Regions from separate parts of the Streptomyces sp. R41 genome, predicted to be linked through region 2. Evidence: riboswitches for the same ligand, from Rfam matches in the RefSeq annotation. Region 2 holds a riboswitch; each other region holds the start of a gene.

Region 1 (4,201 bases), 3.9 Mb from region 2:
GCGATGATCTTGGCCATGTGAAGTGGTCCTCCCGGACGGGGTGGATTGCTCCGGATCGTGCCCGCGCCCGCGACGGACGGCCTGCAAGCCCTGTGGTTCCTTGCCCCACCGGCTTGCGGGCCTCACTGGCCCGATCCAAGTTCTGTCACTCTCACTGGGAGAGTGCTAACGCCAATGATTAGCACTCGACCCCGTCGAGTGCAAGGTGCGCTCGCGCAGCGAGCTCGTTGAGGGGTGATGGTCGGGCGACGGGCGGGCGCAAGCGCCTCTCACGAACGGGGGCGGGCCCGGCGGGTGGTTCGGGGGGCGCGAACGGGAGCGGGTCCGGCGGGGGGTTCGGGGGGGCGCGAACCGGAGCGGGCTCGGGAACGCACGAGGGGCCCGCACCCCTGGTGGGATGCGGGCCCCTCGGCGTGAGTGCGTCGGTGGCCGTTCGCGCCGGGATCAGACGGCGAGCTTGACCATGTCCGCCTGCGGACCCTTCTGGCCCTGCGAGATCTCGAACTCCACTCGCTGACCCTCTTCAAGGGTGCGGTAGCCGTCCATCTGAATCGCGCTGTAGTGCACGAAGACGTCCGCACCACCGTCGACCGCGATGAAGCCGTACCCCTTCTCCGCGTTGAACCACTTGACGGTGCCCTGAGCCATGCCTAACTCCCCTATTACTGGCCCTTGCACAGATCCACACTTCGCGGATCCGGGTCAGACCTCACCCCCCAACGGTTGGGGGTGTGCGCCGGAACGCGTCGACCGCGGCTGAATGTATCTGTCCAACTGCCGTCTGCAACAGGTCAATCGGACGAGAATTCTGGGCACGGCCGATCGGGAATATGCGGAGAATTTGCGCAGATTCAGGGCAAGTCGGGCCCCATAAATGCCATAAACGGCTCAAAAAGGCGGGGCACTTTGGCTACTTCTTGTCGGGTGTCGCGCAGATACTCATATGCGTCCGGCATGAAAGGCGAAGCAGCTTCCCCAACTGTACCGCGCTCAACCATGCAGAATTGCCCCCTCCGTTTCTCTCACGGAGGGGGCAATTCGATGAACTCTTAGTGATGAGCGTTACCTACGGTAACAATCTCACCCTGGGTGATGGATCAGCCGCCGGCGACGGCCGGGATGATCGACACGCCCGCGCCGTCAGGCGTCGCCGTCTCCAGGCCCTGCTCGAACCGCACGTCGTCGTCGTTGACGTACACGTTGACGAAGCGGCGCAGCTTGCCCTGGTCGTCCAGAACGCGCGCGGAGATACCCGTGTGGTTCTTCTCCAGGTCGGCGATGACCTCGGCGAGGGTCCCGCCCTCGGCCGTCACCTCGGCCTGTCCGCCGGTGTAGGTGCGCAGGATGGTGGGGATGCGGACGTTGACGCTCATGATGCGAGGCCAGCCTCTCGGAAGGAGTCCAGGTTCGGGCGGATGGTCGCGGTCAGGCCGGTGCCGGCCACCGCGTCCAGGGTCTTGAGGCCGTCGCCGGTGTTGAGGACGACCGTGGTCAGGGTCGGGTCGAGGAGGCCGTTCTCGATCAGCTTCTTCGTGACGCCGAGGGTCACACCGCCCGCCGTCTCGGCGAAGATGCCCTCCGTGCGCGCGAGGAGCTTGATCGCGTCGACGACCTGCTCGTCGTTGACATCCTCCACCGCACCGCCCGTGCGGCGCGCGATGTCGAGCACGTACGGCCCGTCGGCCGGGTTGCCGATGGCGAGCGACTTGGCGATGGTGTTCGGCTTCTGCGGCCGTACGACGTCGTGTCCGGCCTTGTAGGCGACGGAGACCGGCGAGCAGCCCTCGGCCTGGGCGCCGAAGATCTTGTACGGCTTGTCCTCGACGAGGCCGAGCTTGATCAGCTCCTGCAGACCCTTGTCGACCTTCGTGAGCTGGGAGCCGGAGGCGATCGGGACGACCAGCTGGTCCGGGAGCCGCCAGCCGAGCTGCTCGCAGATCTCGTACGCGAGGGTCTTCGAGCCCTCCGCGTAGTACGGCCGCAGGTTGACGTTGACGAAGCCCCAGCCCTCGCCGGCCGGGTCGCCGATCAGCTCGGAGCAGAAGCGGTTCACGTCGTCGTAGTTGCCCTCGATGCCGACGAGCTCGCCGCCGTAGATGGCGGCCATGACGACCTTGCCCTGCTCCAGGTCGTGCGGGATGAACACGCAGGAGCGGAAGCCGGCGCGGGCGGCGGCAGCACCGACGGCGCCGGCCAGGTTGCCGGTGGAGGAGCAGGAGAGGGTGGTGAAGTTGAAGGCGCGAGCGGCCTCGATGGCCTGGGCGACCACGCGGTCCTTGAAGGAGTGCGTCGGGTTGCCGGAGTCGTCCTTGACGAAGAGCTTGCCGGCGTCGACGCCGAGCTCGCGCGCCAGGTTGTCGGCCTTGACGAGCTTGGTCCAGCCGGGGTTGATATTCGGCTTGTCGGCGACGTCCGCGGGGACGGGCAGGAGGGGCGCGTAGCGCCAGATGTTCGCGGGGCCCGCTTCGATGCGCTTGCGGAGTTCCTCGGTGTCGTAGGCCGAGAAGTCGTACGCGATCTCCAGCGGGCCGAAACACTCCTCGCAGGCGAAGACCGGGCCGAGCGGGACGCGGTGCCCGCACTCGCGGCAGGAAAGCGCGGCGGCGGGGCCGAGGTCAACGGCGTCTACGGTGTTCGTGGTGCTTGCAACAGTCTGCGCAGCCATGGAGGCGAGGCCCTTTCTCCTCATCTTCCTCACGACGCACTTCGCCGTGAGACGGATTTGGCACCTTCCCTAGCCGGGAGCCTCGCCACGTCAACGTGACAAGACCGGCTGGAGGGTTGCCGGGGCTTCAACGGGCCGTATCCCTCTGCCCCTCTGGATGAGCGGTATTCGGTTGTTGAACTATCGATCACCATGCGCGCCGATGATCTACGCAATGCGATGGTCATCCGCGTTGTTCAAGACTGTAACCGAAGGCCAGGACAGTTGAGATAGTCGTCCGAACCGCGAGATGGATCACACCGTGAGACACCGGGTGATCAGACAGTGAGGAGCCGCAGACTGTGCTGAAGGAAGTTGAGCGCTGGCTGAGCACACGCTCCTGGTCCGTGACCGATCGCCCGCTCCACCAACTCATGGCCGCCAAACGCACCACAGGGTCGACGGTCAGTGTCGTACTGCCCGCTCTCAACGAGGAGGAGACCGTCGGCGAGATCGTCGCGATCATCCGCCACGATCTGATGCAGCAGGTGCCCCTCGTCGACGAGATCGTCGTCGTCGACTCGGGCTCGACGGACCGCACCTCCGAGGTGGCAGCCGCCGCGGGGGCGAGAGTCGTGCACCGCGACGAGATCCTGCCGCGCATCCCGACCGTGCCCGGCAAGGGCGAGGTCCTGTGGCGGTCGCTGCTCGTGACGAGCGGGGACATCGTCTGCTTCATCGACGCGGACCTCAAGGAGTTCTCGTCCGACTTCGTCTCCGGGATCGTGGGCCCGCTGCTCACCGAACCCGGCGTGGACCTGGTCAAGGCGATGTACGACCGCCCGCTGGGCCAGGCGGCCGGCCAGGGCGGCCGCGTCACCGAGCTGATGGCCCGCCCCCTGCTGAACATGCACTGGCCGCAGCTCGCGGGCTTCGTCCAGCCGCTCGGCGGCGAGTACGCGGCCCGCCGCTCCCTGCTCGAACAGCTGCCGTTCCCCGTCGGGTACGGCGTCGAGCTGGGCATGCTCGTCGATGCCCTGCACCTGGTGGGCCTGGACGCCTTGGCCCAGGTCGACGTGGGCGTGCGCAAGCACCGCCACCAGGACGGACAGGCGCTGGGCCGCATGGCCGCGGCGATCTACCGCACGGCCCAGCTGCGCCTGGCCCGCGGCCACATGATCCGCCCGTCACTCACACAGTTCGAGCGGGGTGAGGACGGCTTCGAGCCGCGCACACACTCCGTTGACACGGAGGAACGCCCGCCGATGTCCGAAATCACCGAGTACGTGAAACGAAGGGCCGCCTAGCCCCGCGCCCTTCAGGGGCGCGGGGCTGTGAACTGTGACATATGCGGCTCCGCCACCTGGGCGCGACCAGCCCCCACCGGCCGGCAGATCGCATACGACCCCGCAGACGGCCGACGGGAACGTTTGAGCGTTTCGACCGAGGGCTAGGTTTCGTGTCATGGCTTCAACGCACGGTGCCCACCGGATCCTGGTCGCCTCCAACCGCGGCCCGGTCACCTACGAGGTGCGCGAGGACGGCTCGCTGCACGCC
Region 2 (4,201 bases):
GGCAAAAAGGGAGGCGCCGGTCAGAGCACCTTGCTGAGGAAGTCCCGGGTCCGCTCGTGCCGCGGGTGGTCCAACACCTGGGCGGGCGGGCCCTGTTCGAGGACGCGGCCACCGTCGATGAAGACGATCCGGTCGGCGACCTCGCGGGCGAAGCCGATCTCGTGCGTGACGACGACGAGGGTGGTGCCGCTGGTCGCCAGGTCCTTGATGACGGCCAGGACCTCGCCGACGAGTTCGGGGTCGAGCGCCGAGGTGGGCTCGTCGAACAGGATGATCCCCGGGCGCAGGGCGAGGGCGCGGGCGATGGCCACGCGCTGCTGCTGGCCGCCGGACAGCTGGCGCGGGTAGGCGCCGGACTTCTCTCCCAGGCCCACCCGGCCGAGCAGTTCCCGTGCCAGCTCCCGGGCCTCGGGCTTGGTCAGCTTCCCGGTGGCCACGGGTGCGGCGGCCACGTTGTCGAGGACGGTGAGATGCGGGAAGAGGTTGAAGTTCTGGAAGACGAAGCCGATGCGGCTGCGCTGGGTCAGGATGGCGCGTTCGCTGAGTTCCTTCAGACGCTCGCCATGCCGTCGTACGCCGATCAACTCGCCATTGACGCTGACGTATCCGACCTCGGGCTTCTCCAGGTGGTTGATCACCCGCAACAGCGTCGACTTGCCGGAGCCGGAGGGACCGAGGATGACGGTGACCTCGCCGGGCCGCACGGTCAGGTCGACCCCGTCGAGCACCCGGTGGGCGCCGTACCACTTGTGCACGTCATGGACCTCAAGGGCGGCGGGACGCGCGTCGAGGGTCTGGGCGGTGGTCATACGGCGGCCTCCTTGCGCAGCCGGGCCCGCAGATCACTCAGGCCGGTTCGCACCTTCTGCAGCGGTGTCGGCGGCAGGGTGCGCGTCGCGCCCCGGGCGAAGTACCGCTCGACGTAGAACTGGACGACGGACACGGCACTCGTGAGGATCAGGTACCAGACGGTGGCGACCAGCAGCAGCGGCACGATGTCGCCGGGGTAGGTGCTGCCCATCGTCTGCACCGAGCCGAACAGGTCGAGCAGCGACACGTAGAACACCAGGGACGTGCCCTTGATCAGGCCGATCAGCTGGTTGACGTAGTTCGGGGTGATGGACCTGAGCGCCTGCGGGAAGACGATCCGGGTGAACTGGTACGTCTTCGGCAGGCCGAGCGCGGCAGCCGCCTCGTGCTGGCCCTGGTCGACGGAGAGGATTCCGCCGCGGACGACCTCGGACGCGTACGCCGCCTCGTTGAGACTCAGGCCGATGACGGCGACCGCCATGTCGGTGGCGAGCCGCGACTCGTCGAAGGTGACGAAGGCCGGCCCGAACGGCACACCGAGGCTCAACGTCTTGTAGAGGGCGCTGAAGTTGTAGAGGAAGATCAGGACGACGATCAGCGGTACGGAGCGGAACAGCCACGTGTACACCCAGCTCACCGCGCGCAGCACCGGGCTCCCGGAGAGCCTGGCGAGGGCGAGCAGGACCCCACCGAGCAACCCCAACACCGCACTGAGCGCGGCCACTTCGAGGGTGATGACGAGGCCGTCGAGGATGGTGGGGCGCAGGAACCAGTAGCGGAAGCGGTCCCACTGGTAGAAGGGGTTCGTGGCCAGGCCGTGGATGATCTGGGCGACCACGACCAGGACGACGGCTGTGGCGATCCAGCGGCCCGGCCTGCGCAGCGGCAGCACGCGCTGGGCTGTGAGCGGCTTCGCCGGGGATTCTGCGGGCGGTGCCTCGGCCAGGGACACGGCGGCGCCAGGGGGTTGACTCATGAGGGCTCCAGCGGGGAGGGACACCCCGGGCGCGGCGTACGCGACGGCACCGCAGCACAACGGGGACGGCTGCGGATGTCGAAGAACGGGAGGACGCCGGTACCGGGGGCTGGTTTGGCAGAGGGCACACCGCGGCGGCGGTGCGCGTCAGAGATTCAGAACGCCGTCAGCCTTGACAGCGGGCACAGCCCGAAGCGGTACACAGGGCGCTGTTGACGCGGAGCAGATCGACGCAGCGGTTCGCGCACAGCAGTACGCAGCCGCGGGGCCGCCGTGCGGCCTTCCTCGACGCTACGTCCATCGCCGTCTCCGTCACTGTTCCCGCCCGTGGGCGGCTCGCGCTTACCGAAAGTCTTCCGGTCCGGTCGTCACCTGGGGCACCCCACCGCGTCGCGAGGGTTGCCGGCCAGCGAGCCAGGGCTTTTCGCTGACGCTCATGACCGATCTGCGGCGTAAGTTAGGCACGCGCGGAATCCAATGTCAACGTGTTCCGGCCCGAATGACCACGTGGTGAGACCGGGTAGAGGCCTTCTTGACGGCTTCGTACGGCGCACTGACACTGGCGAGGACGGTCACGATTGTCAGCGCCTCATGACACGGACTTTCCCGTGCGACGAGGTTCATCGGCCCCGGCCCGCTGACAGGCAACCCTTCCACCGCGACGGGGTGCCCCGGGTGACGACCGGGTCCCGCCGGTGCGGCGGGGCAAGCGTGGTCTCGCAACTCGCGGGCCCTGGAGGCGGGACCGGTGGGAATGCCCAGGAACTACCTGACGAGACGCCTGCACATCGACTTGTTGCGGGTCTCCAGCGCGTACTAGTCCGGCCGCTCCGAGCCGGTACGCAAGCGCAGTCACTCCGTTCCGCCGCTGCCGCCCAACAGGCGGCCAGGGCTTCGTCGTTCCCATGGAGAGTCATGCCCAAGACAGTTTCGCGCGCCTCGAACACAGGCGGCTCAGGCACGTGCGCCACGAGCGCAGCCACGTCCAACGCATACGCCGCAGACGCAGGCACCTCGGGCGAGTGCGCCTCGACCTCGCGCATTCCGGGCCCAGTTGCGTCCCCTGCGAGTAGTCGCCCCGCCGGACCGTCCAAGTCCCCTCGGCCGCACGGCATCCGCAGCCGTATCGGTGTCGGTGCCGCCGGTGGCTTCTACCCGGCGCCGCACCGCTATCAGCTGTACCTGTCCGAGGGCTGTCCGCGCTCGCTGCGCCTTTCGATCACCCTCGATCTGCTCGGCCTCAAGGATTCCGTCGCCACCACGATCCTGACGCTCCCCGCCGAGACACCCGAAGCCTTCGCCTCGCTCCGCAGTGCCTACGAGGCCACCTGGCACCACTACGAGGGACCGCTGACCGCGCCCGCACTGTGCGACCGCTGGAGCGGACGTATCGTCAGCAATCACACCCCCGACATCCTTCGCGACCTCGCGGGCCTGCTGACCTGCCACGACGGAGCATGCGTCCCCGTGCTGCACCCGCCGGCCCTCGCCGCCGACATCGACGCCTTGCGCGAACTCCTCGACCGCGACGCCACCTCGGCCGCACGGCCGGAAGCCCTGTCGGCGACGCTGGATCTGTTGGACCGTCAACTGTCCATTCACACCTATGTATTGGGCGACGAACTGACAGCCGCGGACGTGGACCTCTGGGTGGCGCTCACGCACCTCGACACGGCAGACCCCCTCTCCCGGCACAGCCACCTTCGCGCCTACGTGCGCCGCCTCGACGAGCATCCCGCCTTCCACGGCGCCCAGTAGGCGACGGTCGGGCAGTCCCGGAGCGGGAGAGACTCTCCGGCTTGGTCGGCGGCGGATGCCGCCATCGGTCATCCGACCGATGGCGGCGAGCGGCTGGATGTCACCCAACCCGGGATCGGGCGACCGCTCGGCGTCGCTCGCGAAAATACTTGACGGAATCTGTCAGGTATTGAGCCCAAGGTGGTGTGCACAGACAGTGCACCGGCGCCCGGCGCCTCTTGGTCCGTCCGCGCGTGCCGGTGTCCCGAGCGGGAGGTCGGTCATGGCACAGCACGCGGTCGAATTCGAGGTGGCCGGTCCGTGGTCGCTGGACGCGAGCCGGGAGTTCTGGGAGGAGTTCGCGCCGCTGGCGCCGGCCTCGGCGGCGGATTCCCTGCTGGGGAGCGACGGGGCGCTGCGCACGGTCTTCCACGCCGACGCCGACTGGCGGCGCGTCGCCGCGGAGATCACCCAGGACGGCACCACGGCCCGGGTCGTGGTGGCCGGCGACGGCGATCTGGACGCCGCCGCCGAGCAGGTGCGCCGCTTCCTGTCCCTGGACGTCGACGCCCGGGGCTGGCCTGCGGTCGCCGAGCGCGACCCCGTGATCGCCGAGGTCCAGACCCGGTGGCCGGGCCTGCGCCCGTGCGGCTTCCACTCGCCGTACGAGGCGGCCAC
Region 3 (4,201 bases), 5.7 Mb from region 2:
CGCATGGGCCATGTGCAGTTCGCCCTCTTCTACGTGGGCTGCGGCTATCTCGCCCTGCTCGGCTACGCGGCCGCCAACGCCGAGTCGCAGCAGTCCCTGGTCGGCGCCTCCGGAGCGATCTCCGCGATCCTCGGCGCGTTCCTGTACCTGTTCCCCAAGGCCCGGGTGACCAGTCTCTTCCCGTTCCTCTTCTTCCTGCCGCTGCGCTTTCCCGCCTGGGTGGTGCTGCCGTTCTGGGTGACCCTGCAGTGGCTCGCGGCCGGCCGCGACACATCGGGCCCCGGGGTCGCCTATCTGGCCCACCTGGTGGGCTTCTCACTGGGGTTCGTCTTCGCGTGGGTCCGATTCGGCCGTACGACTGCTGTGTCTTCCCGGGGGCCAACCCCCGGACCCCCGGCAGAACAACCTGGCCAACTGGACCGCGAGTAGGGTGAGAGCCTCAGCAGCGGCACCCGAGGGAGAGAACCAACCGTGATCACCGCGATCGTCCTCATCAAGACCAGCGTGGACCGGATCCCCGAGATCGCCGAGTCGATCGCCGCGCTGGACAGTGTCAGCGAGGTCTTCTCCGTCACCGGTACGTACGACTTGATCGCCATGGTCCGGGTGAAGGAGCACGAAGACCTGGCGGACGTCATCCCCGGCCGCATCAGCAAGATCCCGGGCGTCGAGGCCACGGACACGCACGTGGCCTTCCGCACGTACTCCCAGCACGACCTGGAAGCGGCGTTCGCCATCGGCCTCGACGGCTAGTTCTTCGCCCCCGCCGCCCCAAACCCCGTTCGCGCAGTTCCCCGCGCCCCTAAAAGGGGCGCGGGGAACTGCGCAATCTTTTAGCGGGGGTCTGGGGGCGGCAGCCCCCAGGTACGGGACGGGCAGGGGCGGAGGGGGCGAAAAAACCCTCAGACGGCCGGGACGCAGCGGCCGTCCTCCGTGCGGTACTGCCACCGCGCACCGTCCCGGACCAGTTCCTTCACGGCGCGCACGAAGCGCTCCACGTGCTCGTCGGGCGTCCCCGCCCCGAAGCTCACCCGGATGGCGTTGAGGGACTTCTCGCCCGGCGCGGCCTCGGGCGCACCGCACTCGCCCTGGGCCTGCGGATCGCTGCCGAGGAGCGTGCGCACCAGCGGGTGGGCGCAGAAGAGCCCGTCGCGGACACCGATGCCGTACTCGGCGGAGAGCGCGGCGGCGAAGTGCGAGCTGTTCCACCCCTCGACGACGAAGGAGATGACCCCGACGCGCGGGGCGTCGTCGCCGAAGAGGGAGAGGACACGCACCTCGGGCACCTCCGCGAGCCCCGCGCGGACCGTGTCGATCAGGTGCCGCTCCCGGGCGACCAGCGTGTCGAACCCGGCCTCGCTCAGCGCCTTGCAGGCCGAGGCGATCGAGTAGGCACCGATGACGTTCGGGGACCCGGCCTCATGACGGGCGGCCGTCTCGTGCCACTCCACGTCCACTCCCCCGTCCTCCCGCCGCGACACCTTGCGGCTGGCCCCGCCACCCGCGAGGTACGGCTCGGCCTCGCGCAGCCAGTCGGAGCGGCCGGCGAGGACGCCGGACCCGAAGGGCGCGTACAGCTTGTGACCGGAGAAGGCGACCCAGTCGACGTCCAGGTCACGGACGGACACCGGGTGGTGCGGGGCCAGCTGCGCGGCGTCGAGGACGATACGGGCGCCGTGTGCATGGGCGGCGGCGGCGAGCTCACGCACCGGCCACAGCTCGCCGGTGACGTTGGACGCGCCGGTGACGCAGACGAGGGCCGGGCCGTAGGGGTCGCGATCGGCTAGCGCGCGCTCCAGGGTCGCGACCGCCTCGTCGGGCGTGCGCGGGGCGTTCAGGTACGTCACCCGGGCGTCCCGCCAGGGCAGCAGCGAGGCGTGGTGCTCGGTCTCGAAGACGAAGACCTGGCAGTCAGCCGGAAGCGTGGCGGCGAGCAGGTTGAGCGAGTCGGTGGTGGAGCGGGTGAAGACGACCTGGTCGCCGTCCCGGCAGTCGAGGAACTCGGCGACGGCCTTGCGGGCGTTCTCGAAAAGGTCGGTGGACAGCTGCGAGAGGTAGCCGGCGCCGCGGTGGACGCTGCCGTAGTACGGGGCGTACGCGGCCACGTCGTCCCACACCCGCTGCAGGGCCGGGGCGCTGGCGGCGTAGTCGAGGGCGGCGTAGGTGACCTCGCCACCGGTGACGAGCGGGACGGTGACATCCCTGCCCAGAACGGGCAGCGGGGCACAAACGGTCTGGTCGGCGACAGTGGTGGAGACAGACATGGCGAGCTCCTGTGAGAGGCGCGGGGAATCACCACGCGAGCGGGTACACGGGGGTACGGCTCAGCGCGGGAAAGGGTGAAAAGGGGTATGCGGAGGCGGGGCTCTACGCCCTATCGCATTCGCTTGCTCACAGAAGGCTCCCTCGAACGACCAGGACCCCTGGGCTGTGTCCACTCAAAAGAGGGCGAGGGGTCCGCGCTTGCCGTAGACCTCGCTGCCTACGGCCTGGTCTTCACCCGGGGCACCCCGCCACGGACGGAGGGTTGCCGGACAGTCGGCCGGGGCCTCATGACTGTCGCTCATGACCTGGTACAGCATCCTGCCACACGATCTTCGGCTCGCAACCCCCGTGTCCGGATACCGGGACGCCGGGCGGCCTCTTGGGGGTTTCTTCGCCCCCTCCGCCCCTGCCCTCCCCCACTCTCGGCTTCGCTCGAGCGGGGGGACCCCCATCGTTCCCGGGGGCTGCGCCCCCAGACCCCCGCTAAAAGATTGCGCAGTTCCCCGCGCCCCTTAAAGGGCGCGGGGAACCGGCGGTCACGCCCGCTACGCGTTGCTGGCCGCCACCCACCGGTCGAGGGTCTTCTTCGCGGCCCCCGAGTCGATGGCGTGCGCCGCCTTCTCCATGCCGGCGCGGAGCTGGTCCGCGAGCGGCCCCTCGCCCGGCGACAGGGCCACGAGCGCCGCCGCCGCGTTGAGCAGCACCGCGTCCCGTACGGGCCCGGTCTCGCCGTTCAGGAGGCGACGGGCGACGTCCGCGTTGTACGACGCGTCGGCGCCGCGCAGGGCCTCCACCGGGACGAGCTCGATGCCGACGTCGCGCGGGTCGAAGCGCTCCTCGGTCACCTTGCCGTCGCGGACGACCCAGACCCTGGAGGTCGACGTGGTGGTCAGTTCGTCGAGGCCGTCGTCGCCGCGGAAGACCAGCGAGGAGTTGCCGCGCTCGGCGAAGACACCCGCCACGATGGGCGCCATGCGCGGATCCGCGACACCCACCGCCTGCGCCCTCACCCGCGCGGGGTTCGTCAGCGGACCGAGGACATTGAACGTCGTCCGGATCCCCAACTGCCCGCGCGCCGCCGCCACATGACGCAGCGCCGGATGGAACTTCACCGCGAAGCAGAAGGTGATCCCGGCCTCCTCGGCCACCTCGACGACCCGCTTCAGGGACAGCTCGAGGTTGACGCCGAGCTTCTCCAGGACGTCCGAGGAGCCGGACGCCGAGGACGCCGCCCGGTTGCCGTGCTTGACGACCTTGGCGCCGGTCCCGGCGACCACGATCGCCGACATGGTGGAGATGTTGACGGTCTTGGCACCGTCGCCGCCCGTACCGACGATGTCGACGGTCGGCCCCGGCACCTCGATCACATTCGCGTGCTCGTACATCGTCCGGACGAGCCCGGTGATCTCCTCGACGGTCTCGCCCTTGGCCCGCAGCGCCACCACGAACCCGGCGATCTGCGCGTCGGTCGCCTCGCCGCGCAGGATGCGGTCCATCGCCCAGGCGGTGTCGTCCGCGCTCTGGTCACGTCCGTCGAGGAGGCCGTTCAGTACCACGGGCCAGGAACGGCCCGCCGCGATGTCGCCTCCAGCGGGGTTCACAGCGCTCATAAGCCGCTCCTGGGTCCGTCCCGGAAAGGGACTCCTGTAGATGGGACCACCCTATCCAGCCGGAGGGACGGCAAAGAGCCCCCGTCCAGGCAATGGACGGGGGCTCTTGCCGTGGCGATCAGTACAGATCGGTCAGCAGATCAGTGGTGGCCGTGGCCGCTCGTGATCTCCTTGTACTCCTCGACCGTGGGCTTGGGGATCTGGTTGTTGTCCCCGTAGTAGCCCTTGCTGAGCTTGGCGCGCAGCCTCTGCGTGCCCTTGACCTTGCGCTCGACACCGTTCTCGTCGACCGTCGGGCCGATCTCGGCCGGCTTGTACTGCTCGTG

What was found. A riboswitch is a leader RNA that binds a small molecule or an ion and turns the genes downstream of it on or off. The one in region 2 is predicted to bind S-adenosylmethionine.
Region 1: it holds a riboswitch for S-adenosylmethionine, as region 2 does, so the genes downstream of both, thrC (threonine synthase) here and AB5J53_RS39830 (amino acid ABC transporter permease) in region 2, are expected to answer to the same signal.
Region 3: it holds a riboswitch for S-adenosylmethionine, as region 2 does, so the genes downstream of both, AB5J53_RS14435 (aminotransferase class V-fold PLP-dependent enzyme) here and AB5J53_RS39830 (amino acid ABC transporter permease) in region 2, are expected to answer to the same signal.

Annotation. Positions count from the first base shown of each region.
Region 1 is NZ_CP163443.1:4,890,290-4,894,490, forward strand. Features, by position in the region: gene groL (chaperonin GroEL) at 1-17, opposite strand, end outside; gene AB5J53_RS22355 (cold-shock protein) at 445-648, opposite strand; gene AB5J53_RS22360 (MoaD/ThiS family protein) at 1,098-1,373, opposite strand; gene thrC (threonine synthase) at 1,370-2,665, opposite strand; SAM riboswitch class I at 2,683-2,829, opposite strand; gene AB5J53_RS22370 (glucosyl-3-phosphoglycerate synthase) at 3,007-3,951, shown strand; gene AB5J53_RS22375 (trehalose-6-phosphate synthase) at 4,109-4,201, shown strand, end outside.
Region 2 is NZ_CP163443.1:8,783,223-8,787,423, reverse strand. Features, by position in the region: gene AB5J53_RS39835 (amino acid ABC transporter ATP-binding protein) at 21-809, opposite strand; gene AB5J53_RS39830 (amino acid ABC transporter permease) at 806-1,786, opposite strand; SAM riboswitch class IV at 2,120-2,228, opposite strand; SAM riboswitch class IV at 2,357-2,504, shown strand; gene AB5J53_RS39825 (putative leader peptide) at 2,541-2,606, shown strand; gene AB5J53_RS39820 (glutathione S-transferase C-terminal domain-containing protein) at 2,702-3,544, shown strand; gene AB5J53_RS39815 (DNA-3-methyladenine glycosylase) at 3,807-4,201, shown strand, end outside.
Region 3 is NZ_CP163443.1:3,080,950-3,085,150, forward strand. Features, by position in the region: gene AB5J53_RS14425 (rhomboid family intramembrane serine protease) at 1-429, shown strand, start outside; gene AB5J53_RS14430 (Lrp/AsnC family transcriptional regulator) at 472-753, shown strand; gene AB5J53_RS14435 (aminotransferase class V-fold PLP-dependent enzyme) at 903-2,264, opposite strand; SAM riboswitch class IV at 2,455-2,571, opposite strand; gene trpD (anthranilate phosphoribosyltransferase) at 2,811-3,875, opposite strand; gene AB5J53_RS14445 (cytochrome bc complex cytochrome b subunit) at 4,016-4,201, opposite strand, start outside.